One region of the Paenibacillus sp. ALE2 genome, then DNA from elsewhere that is predicted to be linked to it. Evidence: riboswitches for the same ligand, from Rfam matches in the RefSeq annotation. Region 1 holds a riboswitch; each other region holds the start of a gene.
What was found. Region 1 has a riboswitch for thiamine pyrophosphate ahead of ACXHJ1_RS04490 (ABC transporter substrate-binding protein). Riboswitches for the same ligand answer to the same signal wherever they lie in the genome.

Region 1 (3,180 bases):
CTCCATGGTCGTATCCAATGGATTCACCTGATGTTTGACACCGGAACGCTGGATGACCTCAATCGCCTTGTCTACATAGGGGTAAGAGTCTTCGTTATTAGGTGTTTTAGGGATTACTTGAATGCTGAGCAGTGTATTAGCCATGTGAATTTCACCTGTCCTTTATTGTTTAAGTTATTAGGAAAATAAATTGGTTTAAGGCGGGGAGACCGCTTCGCGTTTCATTTGATCCTACGATCGCTGTTGCCATGGGATTCTTTGAATTAAATTTTAAAGGTAAGAATTCCCTAAGTGTATGCTTCCGAAGCTAGCTTTCCTAAAGAAAGCTTCAGGCGAACGCTTCGCTTCTCCAGATTCAAATGAACCGCTCCGCTACCAACCGCCTTAAAAGCACTTTAGTTTTTTGATAGGTTGTGTGGCATTTTTACACACAAAGCGCGTAGTGGCGCTTCGTTCACTTCTCTAGTCAAGTCTTATTTAGCGTTTTAACAAAATGATCAACGCTTGGGCAAGAAGTCGTTTGTGAAGGCCTTATCGACTTCCAAAGGTTTGCTGAGCAGCTTGCGTTCATACATCCAGTCCGAGTAGTTTTGCCATACCTCTGCTTTTTGTAAGCCCCATTGCGTGGCATCGTCCTGATAACGCGGGCTTAGCCATTTTTGGCTAGCAAGTACCAGTTTTTTGTCCAGCTCTGGCACAGCTTTAGTTAAGATATTCGCCGCTTCTTCTGGATGGGCGATAGTGTATTCATAGCCTTGTGCGGTAGCATCCATGAACGCTTTGACTAGGTCAGGATCATTTTTTATCGTCTGTTCATTGCTCACAATTACAGGTGTATAGTAATCGAGACTTTTGGAATAATCTTTTACATACAGCATATCCAAGGGCTCGCCTCGAAGCTCGGCCTCAATCCCGGTCCATGCGTAGAAAATCCAGGCAAAGTCAATATCCCGCTTCACGGCTGTAAAATAGTCTGCATTGCCCATATTGACGATTTTCACTTTGCTCACATCACCTTGGTCTGAATCCATGATGGATTTCATGACCGCTTCTTCTACAGGAGAACCCCAGCCGCCGTAGCTTTTACCCTCGAAATCTTTCGGGCTTTTAATTCCGCGGTCTACCGGAGCTGCGAAGCCAGAGGTGTTATGCTGAATCACCGCAGCGATGGATACGAGCGGTACGCCTTGGATGCGAGCCTGAGTGACGCCTTCTTGATAGCTGATACCAAAAGGTGCAGCATTCGAAGCAACCATTTGGTCGGCTCCTCCTGAACCTGGTTGAACGATTTGGACATTTAAGCCTGCTTTTTCGTAAAATCCTTTGTCCTTGGCGACATAGAGTCCCGTGTGATTCGTATTGGGTGTCCAGTCGAGCACGACTTTAACATCTTTGAGCCCCTTTGCCGAGGTAGACGTTGAAGTGTCGGCAGCAGGAACCTCCTTTTGAGATGTAGGGGGATTGCCGCCGCAAGCGGTCAGAGTCATAGCCATGAGCCACAGACTGATCAGACCCAGGCTTAACATTTTCATGCGCTTCATCGTTGTGTTCTCTCCTTTTTAATTACCCGTTATCCGTCCAATCAGACAGTTTATATTCCCCATTTTCACAAAAATCACATCTGCCGGAAGCAATCTTTCCAACAACTTTATCTTCAACAAAAAAAGCGTCCCGAGATTCCGGGACGCTTGCGCTTGTATATACCAAAGTAAGGGATGTCCTGTTTTAATAAAAGGCACATCTTGCTTAAGCATTCCTACGCTGGCATTACCCAGATCAGGTTGTAAGGGTCAGTGTCTTGGGACACACTCTCAGCCGGCCGATTCCAGCACCCCTGGCATTGTATGGTTTAATGGGTTCGTTTATTCGGGTTTACTACGACGATTATATGCCTTGAAAGCGGGTCTGTCCAGCTTTGAGGAAGCGCTCACGGTTCATTTGCCGAACGACAGGGTACACTTTTACTGTGAGCTTTGATCTGAAAATGAACATGAATCATTCAGATCTGTTTGGTCATGTTATTTTTAGAACAGCTACACTGTATGTTTAGGAGAGCTGGTGCCAAGTGGCATAGCCCTATAGAATTCTAATTCGTAAAAAGGAGTTGTTGTACTGTGGGTAAAACGGAGACACTGGATCGCAGTCAGCTGGAACAAGCCATTGTGAAGGCTTTGGATAACAACAAATTTTGCTCGTTAGGTACGGTAGAGGGCGGAAAGCCGAAAGTACGCTATATGGCCCTTTTTAACGATGGAATGAACATTCATCTGGCGACGGATCGCAAAACACATAAAGTGGATGAGCTAAAGGACAATCCGAATGCTTATTTGCTGCTGGGCTATGAAGTGGGTGGCACGAAGGAAGTCTTGGAAGTGGAGGCTACCGTCCAGATTACAGCTGATGAGGGGTTACGCAAACAAGTGTGGAATGATTCTCTGAAAAAATGGTTTTCCGGACCAGATGATCCCGATTATGTCATTTTAGACGTCAATCCAACTCGTATTGAGTACGTGGGTCAACAAACGGAGCGCCAGGTGTGGACGAAATAGAAACAATATAAACGGACAAGCCAGTAAATTTCCAATTTTTTTAGGAGATTTACTGGCTTTTTTTATAAGCAAAATAATTATTTTTTCATAAATATTTTAAGCAAATGACTACTCTTTTGTCTGGCGTTGGATTAAAATAGGAATGGTGGGTTCAAAGCTTACATATATGTGCAAAAGTATGTATATGAGGCATACACCTTAATGAGGAGGGGTATATTTTGTTATTTCGTAAAAATTGGTTTAGAGGGTTTACAGCAGCAGTTGTAGCTTGTAGCCTACTGGTGTTTTCAGCCGCTCCATCCTGGGCAGCTAGCAATTCTCGCGATAGCGCTACGGTGAATTTGCGGATCATGGAGACAACGGATATTCATGGAGCGCTCATGAATTATGATTATTATTCGGACAAAGAAACCAACGAATATGGCTTGATTAGGACAGCAAGCTTGATCCAACAAGCGCGTAGTGAAACAAGAAACAGCATGCTGTTCGATAACGGTGATTTGCTGCAGGGCAATCCATTAGACGATTATATGGCCCGCAACAAAACCTTTGAGAAAGAAGGCGGTGTTCATCCGGTCTATAAGATGATGAACTTGATGGACTATGATGCGGCTACTGTCGGCAACCACGA
Region 2 (3,180 bases), 360 kb from region 1:
TCTACATCGACTGTAGAGAACCACGGCTTTTTGTTACTCACGCGTTTCTAAACCTTGCTCATACGTTTATGGAAATAAACCTCTGACGAGCTTAACTGTAATTTTCGTTGAGGCTTCCCAGTTGATTGACTTTTGTATCGCTACCGATTTTTACTGCCCAGCTTCCCGATACTGCTCTGCCTTCTCTCGCATCCCGGCGGCAACGGCTTCCTCAGTATTCAGTCCCTTATCGGCCGCATAGGCACGAATGTCCTGCGTGATACGCATACTGCAAAACTTGGGACCGCACATCGAGCAAAAGTGGGCTTCCTTGGCCCCCTCTGCTGGTAGCGTTTCATCATGGTAGGACAATGCCCGCTCAGGGTCAAGCGAGAGATTGAACTGATCGCGCCAGCGGAATTCAAAACGCGCCTTGGACAAAGCATCATCCCGCTGCTGTGCCCGCGGATGACCCTTCGCCAGATCAGCAACATGCGCGGCAATTTTGTAGGTAATAACTCCTTCGCGGACATCATCTTTGTTCGGCAGACCCAAGTGCTCCTTCGGCGTAACGTAGCACAACATGGACGTCCCGAACCAACCGATCATCGCCGCCCCGATAGCTGAGGTAATATGATCATATCCTGGTGCGATATCCGTCGTCAGCGGCCCTAAAGTATAAAAGGGGGCTTCCTTACAAATCTCCATTTGTAAATCCACATTCTCCTTGATTTTGTGCATAGGGACATGTCCTGGCCCTTCAATCATGACCTGGACATCATGCTTCCATGCAATTTGCGTGAGCTCGCCCAACGTCTCCAGCTCTGCAAATTGTGCTTCATCATTCGCATCATAGATACTCCCTGGACGCAGACCATCCCCGAGAGAAAAGGCCACATCGTAGGCTTTCATAATTTCACAGATTTCTTCAAAATGCGTATACAAAAAATTCTCCTGATGGTGTGCAAGGCACCAGGCTGCCATGATCGACCCGCCCCGGGATACAATTCCCGTCATTCTATTCGCCGTCATCGGTATATATCGCAGCAATACACCCGCATGGATCGTAAAATAGTCCACTCCCTGCTCCGCCTGCTCAATCAGCGTGTCTCGATACAGCTCCCACGTCAGCTTCTCAGCTTCGCCGTTCACCTTTTCCAGTGCCTGATATAGCGGCACCGTTCCAATCGGTACGGGAGAATTCCTGATGATCCATTCGCGCGTTGTATGAATATTCCGGCCTGTAGACAGGTCCATGACGGTGTCTGAGCCCCAGCGTACAGCCCAGGCCATCTTCTCCACTTCCTCCTCGATGGAGGACGTAACCGCGGAATTTCCAATGTTTGCATTGATCTTTACGTGAAATTGGCGCCCAATGACCATGGGTTCGCTTTCCGGGTGATTGATATTTGAAGGTAAAATAGCTCGTCCAGCCGCCAGCTCCTGTCGTACAAACTCGGGCTCTACGCCTTCGCGGATCGCCGCGAATTCCATTTCAGGCGTAATGATCCCTTGCCGCGCATAGTGCATTTGCGTCACGGTGCGTCCTTGCGAGGCCCGTAGCGGACGGTTGGTCACGCCGGGAAATTCCACTGTCTCCCGTTTGGAACCAGGCTTCATCCCGTTATCCTCCGGCTTGACGGCGCGGCCCTCATAAGCCTCCACATCTCCCCGTTCCAGTGCCCAAGCTCGCCGTAATGGTGGCAATCCCTGACGGATGTCGACCTGGTAGGCTTCGTCCGTCATCGGACCGCTGGTATCGTATACACGCAGTGGCTCATGATACTCGGTTCCCTGCGGCGTATGTGTGGGTTTTAGCGCGATTTCACGCTCAGGCACAGCAATATCCGGCCGAGAACCTTGAATATACACCTTACGGCTCCCCGGAAAGGGCTTTAGCCCACTGGCTTGCTCCGCTTTGGCCTTCTCTCCCTCTACTTCTATTATTCCTGCCAATCCTGCATCTGCTGATTTCACTCCTGTTTCTTTTGTTCCTTTTGTTTCTGTCGGTTTCATGGTCCATTCCTCCCGTTTCGTTGAAATGACACACCGATCCGAACCATTCCCAGGGTGGCGCTGATCTATGCAAAAAAGCCGGTTCCCTAGGGAACCGGCTAATCAAACGAAACAGCTATCCAAACCGATCGCACGTGGAATAATCATATTCCAATGCGCGGTCGTAGACAGCAGCTGCGTATACATTTCAATGGCCGATTACTTCCCTACGCTGGTATGATCCAGATCAGGTGCAAAGGGTCCGGAATCTTGCCTGATTCCATCTCAGCCCGCATTACAGGCTCCCCCAGTAACTGTGATACTTTCTATTCACATGAATTGGTGGCTATAACAGACATACCGCCATCTCTATCAGACTACTTTAAATTTATAGCTTTGGCAACCCTTGTATGATTTCCTTTTGTATTGATTACTGTCACGGAAGCATAAGCCCCATTTCCTTGGCTGCTTCGATCAAAATCGGTGCAAACTCATGCAGCGTCTCGGGCGCAAGTCGACTGACCGGGCCGGATACAGATAAAGCCGCCGTGACCTGTCCCTTTCGGTTCACAATAGGCGCGGCCACAGCCGCAGCTCCTGGCTCACGTTCTTCATAGCTGGTCGCATAGCCCTTCTCACGAATGTCCTGCAGCTGGGCTTTATAAACCTCCGGGTCTACCGAAGGTGGCCATTCTTCACTGCTTAGCAACACCTCCAGCTCCTGTGGTGGCATAAAGGCCGCCAGCACCTTGCTGGAGGCTCCCACAGCCAGCGGCATACACGCACCCACAGGCGCAACCCTGCGGATCGCCTGATTGCTCTGCACGGCTTGTATGCGAATACGCATGCTTCCATCCCGCAGGTACAAGCTGACCGTTTCCCCTAAGCGATCACGCAGTCCTTCCATTGCAGGCTGTAACAACACCGCCGGCTCATCGCTTTGGGACAGATGCGTGGACAGCTCCCATATGCGAAAACCAAGCCTATATTTTTCCGTTTCGGCATTCCGAACGACAAATCCCCGATCCTCCAGCGTAGTCAAAAGACGATGAACAGTGCTTTTATGTAGACCAATTTGGGAGGCAATCTCCGTTAGACCAAGATCAGATTCTGCGGTAAAACACAGCAGTATATCAAGTGCACGCTCTACAGCGCGGACGGTTAATTTACGGTCTTCCATCGTGAACCGCTCCTCTTGTATCCATA
Region 3 (3,180 bases), 1.8 Mb from region 1:
CTTTGATTATCGTGGGCTATTAACGGACGATATGGAAGATGTACTCGATTATCAGAAACCATATGTGCGTAAAAAGGAAGAAATCAGCTCATGGGCCCGATCGGAAGACGGCAAAATACCGTTGTTGGAGGTCATCCGTCAGGTAAAACCTACAATCTTAATTGGGACTTCCGGTGTAGCGGGTGCCTTTTCTGAAGAGATTATCAAGGAAATGGCAAAGCATGTGGAACGCCCGATCATTATGCCCATGTCCAATCCTACCAATCTGGCTGAAGCGGTACCCGAGGATTTGATACGATGGACTGATGGCAAAGCATTGATTGCTACGGGAAGTCCCTTTGAGCCCGTCACCTATAACGGTACGAAATTTGAAATTGGTCAGGCGAACAATGCCTTTGTTTTCCCGGGACTGGGTCTAGGCGCAATTGTGGTCAAGGCCAAACGAATCACTCCTTCCATGTTTACCGCAGCAGCTGATGCCGTTGCCAACGCCGTAGATTCGAATGAACTTGGCGGCGCACTGCTGCCCCATATTCGAAAATTACGTGATGTTTCGTTTGCGGTTGCGGTTGCGGTAGCGAAGGCCGCAATTCAGGATCAGGTAGCTCAGGCACACCTTCCAGATATTGAGCAAGCCATTCGGGATGCAATGTGGAAACCGGAATATGTGAGGGTCAAAGCCGTGGAAAGTGTAATCCATCACCCTCACTAATCCTTCACTAGGCATAAGCAATTTGACATAACATAGGAACGAATGTACAGTATTAGTCAAAAGAATAGGAAAGTCCACTAGGGGAGCCATTATGGCTGAGACAAGAATGAATCTTGGACCCTTTGAACCTGATCTAGTTCGTACTAGCGTAGGAAAGTGGAGCCTTCTATATAGGGTTTCAGGCGTTTTTGCGCATTGAACCTATGTTGAAGCCGCTCCAGTTTTCGGGGCGGCTTTTTGGCATTGTTCCGAGAATTGTATCTTACGGGACTTCTTATTCTCCATTTTTGTTGGAGGTGGGGAAATGAGTTTTTCGCAAGAGCTCCGTCAGCAGGCGGATGGCATTTTTCAAGCCATTTATGAGCATCCCTTTGTGAGAGGTATTGCTGAAGGAAATTTAACAAGGGAACAGCTGATTCACTATGTAAAACAAGACTTTGAATATTTGAACGCCTACATGCGGATTTACGGCATCGCAATCTCCAAAAGCACGAGCCGGGAGGATATGGCTGTATTTAACGAACAGATCTCTTTTATTCTCAACAGCGAGGTTCATCCGCATCAAAATTTTTGTGCTATCGCAGGTGTCACCTATGAAGAGATGCAGGGATATCCACTCGCTCCGTCCGCTCATCATTATATCCGCCATATGCTGACCGTCGCACATGAGGGTAGTCTTGGGGAAATCATGGCCGTGCTGCTACCATGTCCATGGACATATCTTGAAATTGGACGCAGGCTAATGGATGAGGTAAGACCAGACGAGTCTCATCCGTTCTATGAGTGGATTTGCTTCTATGGCAACCAAATTGAAGATGTAACCTTCAAATATCGAGAGCGTGTGGATGCTTGGGCGAAAGTCGCCACGGCTGCCGAGCGAGAGCGGATGATTGAGCATTTTATGCTAAGCTGCCAGCTGGAATATATGTTCTGGGATATGGCTTATAAGCAGGAACAATGGCCCGTCCAGATGCGCGCTACGGTCTTGGAATAATCAGTATAGATGAGAGAGGATAAACATGATGAATATATGGGAACAAAGTTATTCGGCGCTCCTGACAAAGGTACAAAACAGCAACCCCCTCGTTCATAATATAACCAATGTGGTGGTCACCAACTTTACAGCCAACGGCCTATATGCACTAGGGGCCTCCCCGGTGATGGCTTATGCACCCGAGGAAGTAGCAGATATGGCCAAAATAGCGGGCGCCGTCGTGTTAAATATCGGTACGCTAAACCGTGAGCTGGTGGATGCCATGATCCTTGCTGGACAATCGGCGAATGCTCACGGTGTTCCAGTTCTGTTAGATCCGGTCGGTGCAGGAGCGACTAGCTTTAGAACCGAGTCAGCACTACGAATTCTAAACGAGGTTAACATCTCACTAGTACGAGGCAATGCAGCCGAAGTCGCTCATCTGATCGGAGAAGCCCGAGAAATTAAAGGGGTAGATGCAGGCGACAGTGCTGACAGCAGTAATGTCGATCTGGCAGTTCGGGCTGCGCAAACGCTCCATACCATGGTTGTCATCACTGGAAAAGAGGACGTCATCACCGATGGGGTTGAAGTACGATTGATTAGTGGCGGAGACGCGCTGCTTACGAAGGTAACCGGAACAGGCTGCCTGCTGACCTCTGTGTTGGGCGCCTTTGCAGCAGTTGAACCCAACCTGCTGCTCGCAGGCACAGCAGGTTTGGCATTTTACGGTGCAGCAGCTTCTCGAGCCGCAGCGCATACCGCAAAGCTGGGGCCAGGCAGCTTCCAGATTGCCTTTCTCGACGAGCTTGCCAAACTACATACTGGTTCGCTAGAGGGGCATGTCACGATCCGTGAAGCTGGAACAACTACAACAGGTGGTGCGCGATGAGAAACGTGCATGTACCGAGAGCGCTGACGATTGCCGGTTCAGACAGTGGCGGCGGGGCTGGAATTCAAGCCGATCTCAAAACCTTTCAGGAGCTTGGCGTATACGGTATGTCAGCTATTACGGCCATAACGGTACAAAATACTTTGGGAGTTCACGGTGTATATCCGCTGCCACAGGAAGCAACAGCGCAACAGATCGAAGCTGTAGGATCAGATCTTGGAGTCGACGCCCTAAAGACTGGCATGCTATTTGATGCAGGCATCATCCGTCTTGTGGCCGAGCAGATCCGAAAGTTCGGCTGGGAAAAGGTTGTCGTCGATCCTGTAATGATTGCCAAAGGGGGCGCAAAGCTGCTGCAACCAGAAGCGGTGCAGGCATTGAACGACGACCTGCTCCCCTTGGCACTGGTCGTCACACCAAATATCCCGGAAGCGGAGGCCTTAACCGGGATAAGCATTCGTACGATGGAAGGACGCCGGGAAGCTGCGAGACATATTAGTAGCCGGGGTCCCAAATTCGTTGTGATCAAGGGCGGCCACGATGAGGAGAGCGAAAACAGCGGTCAGGTCATTGACCTGCTCTTTGACGGAACAGCCTTCACAG
Region 4 (3,180 bases), 2.6 Mb from region 1:
TGGGATTGGATATCCAGATCCGAAAATTTCCCTGTTCCCAGCAACAGCCTTGAGGTAAAAGATGCTTTTCCAATGGTTAACATGATCAACCGCCTCCTACAAAATGTACGATTTCTAGGCAATCTCCATCCTTAAGTACCGTCTCATGATGATCTTCACGGGTCAATATATGCCGATTCAGCTCTACCACTACGGTTTTCACCTTTAAATCAAGTTCATGCAGCAATTGATCCACATGAGTGATTCGATTAGAAATGGTCATGCTCTGTCCGTTAATGATCAGCTTCATAAGCTTTCCTCCTTGAGGAGTTCAGAAGAAAATTTGCTTATTCCAAGTCCAGCCGCATCAGCCCCTTTAAGCATAGCTGCCATCGCTCGCCCAGTCGCATCACTAAGCAAGACACCGTTACGATAATGCCCGACTGCAGCATAGACGCCCTCTACTCCAGGAACAGGGCCAATGAAAGGACGCTCCGCAGCTGCCTGTGGACGTAAGCCCGCCCAAGCACGTATAAAAGAAGCTTCTTGTACACGCGGCAACCAGGCAGATGCACGTGCTAACAGTCCTTTTAAGCCTCCTACGGTCACCTCTTTGTCATATTGATGTGGAAGACTCGTAGCCCCAATCCAAAGCTCGTTATTCTGTTTAGGCACGAGGTAAACATCATCGGCATAAATGGTATAATCCAACGGATGGTCCTTCAAGGAGACTGCTACCACTTCACCCTTGACTGGATAAAGAGGATAATCAAATCCAATTTGTTCTAGCAATTTCAAGCTGTCCAAGCCTGCGGCAATCACGACCTGATCGCAGGAAAAAAATCCACTATCCGTTCGCACACCGCAAACTCGGCCGTCCTGTATGATCAGTTCCTCAGCATGAGTTCCAGACCATATTGTTGCTCCCAGCACCGCAGCTGCCCCTGCATAAGCACGGCAAAGCTGAACAGGGGCCACTTGTGTCTCCTTTGATCGGTATATAGCCCCAATTACTTGATCTGCCAAGCCCGGAATCCGTCGAGCCAATTCCCTGGCATCCCACCAAATAGGGCTATCATCCTCTCGGATATTCGCAGCATTCCAGCGTCTTTGGCCCTCTGCTTCTGAACGAAAAGGGGTCACAAAACCTTCTGTACGAAAATCAACTGAAATACCCGATAAACGCTCCAAATCACAGACAAGGTCAGGGAATGCATCTCGACTTGCGCGAGCAAATCGTGCCAGCTCAAGGTCTGAGAACTCTTCACTTTCCGCTGCCAGCATTCCCGCCGCTGCTCCTGATGCTCCCTCACCGGGGATACATCGTTCCAGCATAATTGTACTTCGTCCCTCCTTAGCCACATGATAAGCAATGGCACTGCCGATCACACCCCCGCCTATGACCAAGCATTCTGCGTGTCCTATTGCTTTTTTCTCTGTATGTGTCTTTGACATATGTTCCGTGTCTCCTCTCCGGTGAGCATTCTGCTTTCCCTTCGTCTCGTTTTCTTGCTACAGGTCGTGAACTACAAGATCTACCATTCGCCTATATTCCATCGCTGCTGCAACGGGTGACTCTGCTTCCCATATACCAGACATCACCGCAATTCCGCTTGCTCCGGCATGATAGAGCTCTGGAACATGATGAGGTTGTATGCCTCCCAACGCTATCACCGGAATGGCCGACAATCTGCAAATGCGTTCAAGCTGTGCTACACCCCGCGGTACAAGACCGGCCTTACAATAGGTCTCATATACATGACCAAATAGTACATAGTCTGCTCCCCCCTGCTCAGCGGTCTGCACCTCCTCCAAGGAATGTACAGACACTCCACAGCGTGTATCCACTGGAAGCAGACTTTTCGCATCCATCACAGATAACCCATTAGCAGGTAGCTGGACAGCTCTTGCCAAGGTAAGTAAAGCTACGTCCATACGGTCATTTACTACAATTTGCTGCAAAGGAACTTCCTGCTCGATCATGCTACGAGTCAAAGAAAGCAAAGCAGAGGCACCCTTCTGTTTCGAACGTGCGTGTACATAATGAATATAAGGACAAATAGCGGCAGCCACTTTGGGTACATCCACACAGGAGACACTTTCCATCGTAATTACGTGTAATTCGATCTCATTTTCACCTCACTTGGACTAAAAAATATAAAATAATCGTATAAGCTGAACTATATTGTTGCAGCTCCCTATTGGGTAATATCATACGGAGCCAGCCACATGTACCAGCAATAATGAAAGGAGATCATATGTAAATCCGTCTACGGAAGCTCGAACAAATGAGGATGAACGAAACGCAAAAAGCCACTTCCCAAAGGAAGTGGCTTGACAAACGTTCAAAATCGAACGGACTATTATATCCGTAAACGTATATCGTTCCCTGCACAAACAAAAGTAAAGATCTACTACCTTGTTTGTACAGTACTCACTTCCCTACGCTGGCATAACCCAGATCAGGTACAAAGAGTCCGAAATCCATTTATTTCGTCTCAGCCGCATGGGCGGCTCCCCTAGTGTGGCTATTTTATTGTATCAGCTAAAGATAGCTTAGCATATTTTCCTAATTCTGCAAACCCCACCTTGTGTGAAATCTGTCAGAACTGGATTTTAGTTAACTTTACTAGACCACTCTTCTACATTCCACGTTTTGGTTACCCAATCCTCGTAAAAGTCCGGTTCGTGGGATACAAGCAATACGGTCCCTTTGTATTCCTTCAAAGCACGTTTGAGTTCATCCTTTGCTTTGACATCCAAGTGGTTGGTAGGCTCATCAAACAGTACCCAGTTGCTCTCACGCATTAACAGTTTACAAAGGCGGACTTTAGCCTGTTCTCCACCACTAAGCGCAGACAAAGGCCGGGTGATATGCTCATTCTTCAAACCACAGCGCGCCAAATGCGCTCGTACTTCATGCTGATTCAAATGCGGAAATTCATTCCATACATCGTCAATCGGTGTAATTTTCTCCGCCTTTACTTCCTGTTCAAAATAAGCAGGCTGCAAGAAATCCCCTTGATAGGTTTTTCCGCTGATTGGAGGTATTTTCCCAAGAATGGTTTTGAGCAACGTAGACTTACCAACACCATTGCAGCCAACAATTGCGATCTTTTCGCCACGTTCGATCGTCATGGACATTTTAGGCAAAAGGGCATGAGTGTAGCCAATTTCAAAATCAATACCCTCAAAAACCGT

Region 2: linked by a shared signal. The riboswitch ahead of thiC (phosphomethylpyrimidine synthase ThiC) and the one ahead of ACXHJ1_RS04490 (ABC transporter substrate-binding protein) in region 1 are both predicted to bind thiamine pyrophosphate.
Region 3: linked by a shared signal. The riboswitch ahead of tenA (thiaminase II) and the one ahead of ACXHJ1_RS04490 (ABC transporter substrate-binding protein) in region 1 are both predicted to bind thiamine pyrophosphate.
Region 4: linked by a shared signal. The riboswitch ahead of ACXHJ1_RS18575 (thiamine phosphate synthase) and the one ahead of ACXHJ1_RS04490 (ABC transporter substrate-binding protein) in region 1 are both predicted to bind thiamine pyrophosphate.

Annotation. Positions count from the first base shown of each region.
Region 1 covers NZ_CM134213.1:1,063,127-1,066,306, reverse strand. Annotated here, with positions in the region: gene ACXHJ1_RS04495 (MTH1187 family thiamine-binding protein) at 1-144, opposite strand, end outside; gene ACXHJ1_RS04490 (ABC transporter substrate-binding protein) at 498-1,541, opposite strand; TPP riboswitch at 1,737-1,846, opposite strand; gene ACXHJ1_RS04485 (pyridoxamine 5'-phosphate oxidase family protein) at 2,115-2,549, shown strand; gene ACXHJ1_RS04480 (bifunctional 2',3'-cyclic-nucleotide 2'-phosphodiesterase/3'-nucleotidase) at 2,768-3,180, shown strand, end outside.
Region 2 covers NZ_CM134213.1:705,900-709,079, forward strand. Annotated here, with positions in the region: gene thiC (phosphomethylpyrimidine synthase ThiC) at 151-1,995, opposite strand; TPP riboswitch at 2,182-2,293, opposite strand; gene ACXHJ1_RS02850 (IclR family transcriptional regulator) at 2,411-3,154, opposite strand.
Region 3 covers NZ_CM134213.1:2,911,902-2,915,081, reverse strand. Annotated here, with positions in the region: gene ACXHJ1_RS12780 (NAD-dependent malic enzyme) at 1-712, shown strand, start outside; TPP riboswitch at 782-884, shown strand; gene tenA (thiaminase II) at 1,017-1,706, shown strand; gene thiM (hydroxyethylthiazole kinase) at 1,732-2,577, shown strand; gene thiD (bifunctional hydroxymethylpyrimidine kinase/phosphomethylpyrimidine kinase) at 2,574-3,180, shown strand, end outside.
Region 4 covers NZ_CM134213.1:4,233,640-4,236,819, reverse strand. Annotated here, with positions in the region: gene ACXHJ1_RS18590 (thiazole synthase) at 1-83, opposite strand, end outside; gene thiS (sulfur carrier protein ThiS) at 86-289, opposite strand; gene thiO (glycine oxidase ThiO) at 286-1,434, opposite strand; gene ACXHJ1_RS18575 (thiamine phosphate synthase) at 1,492-2,085, opposite strand; TPP riboswitch at 2,402-2,510, opposite strand; gene ACXHJ1_RS18570 (ABC-F family ATP-binding cassette domain-containing protein) at 2,596-3,180, opposite strand, start outside.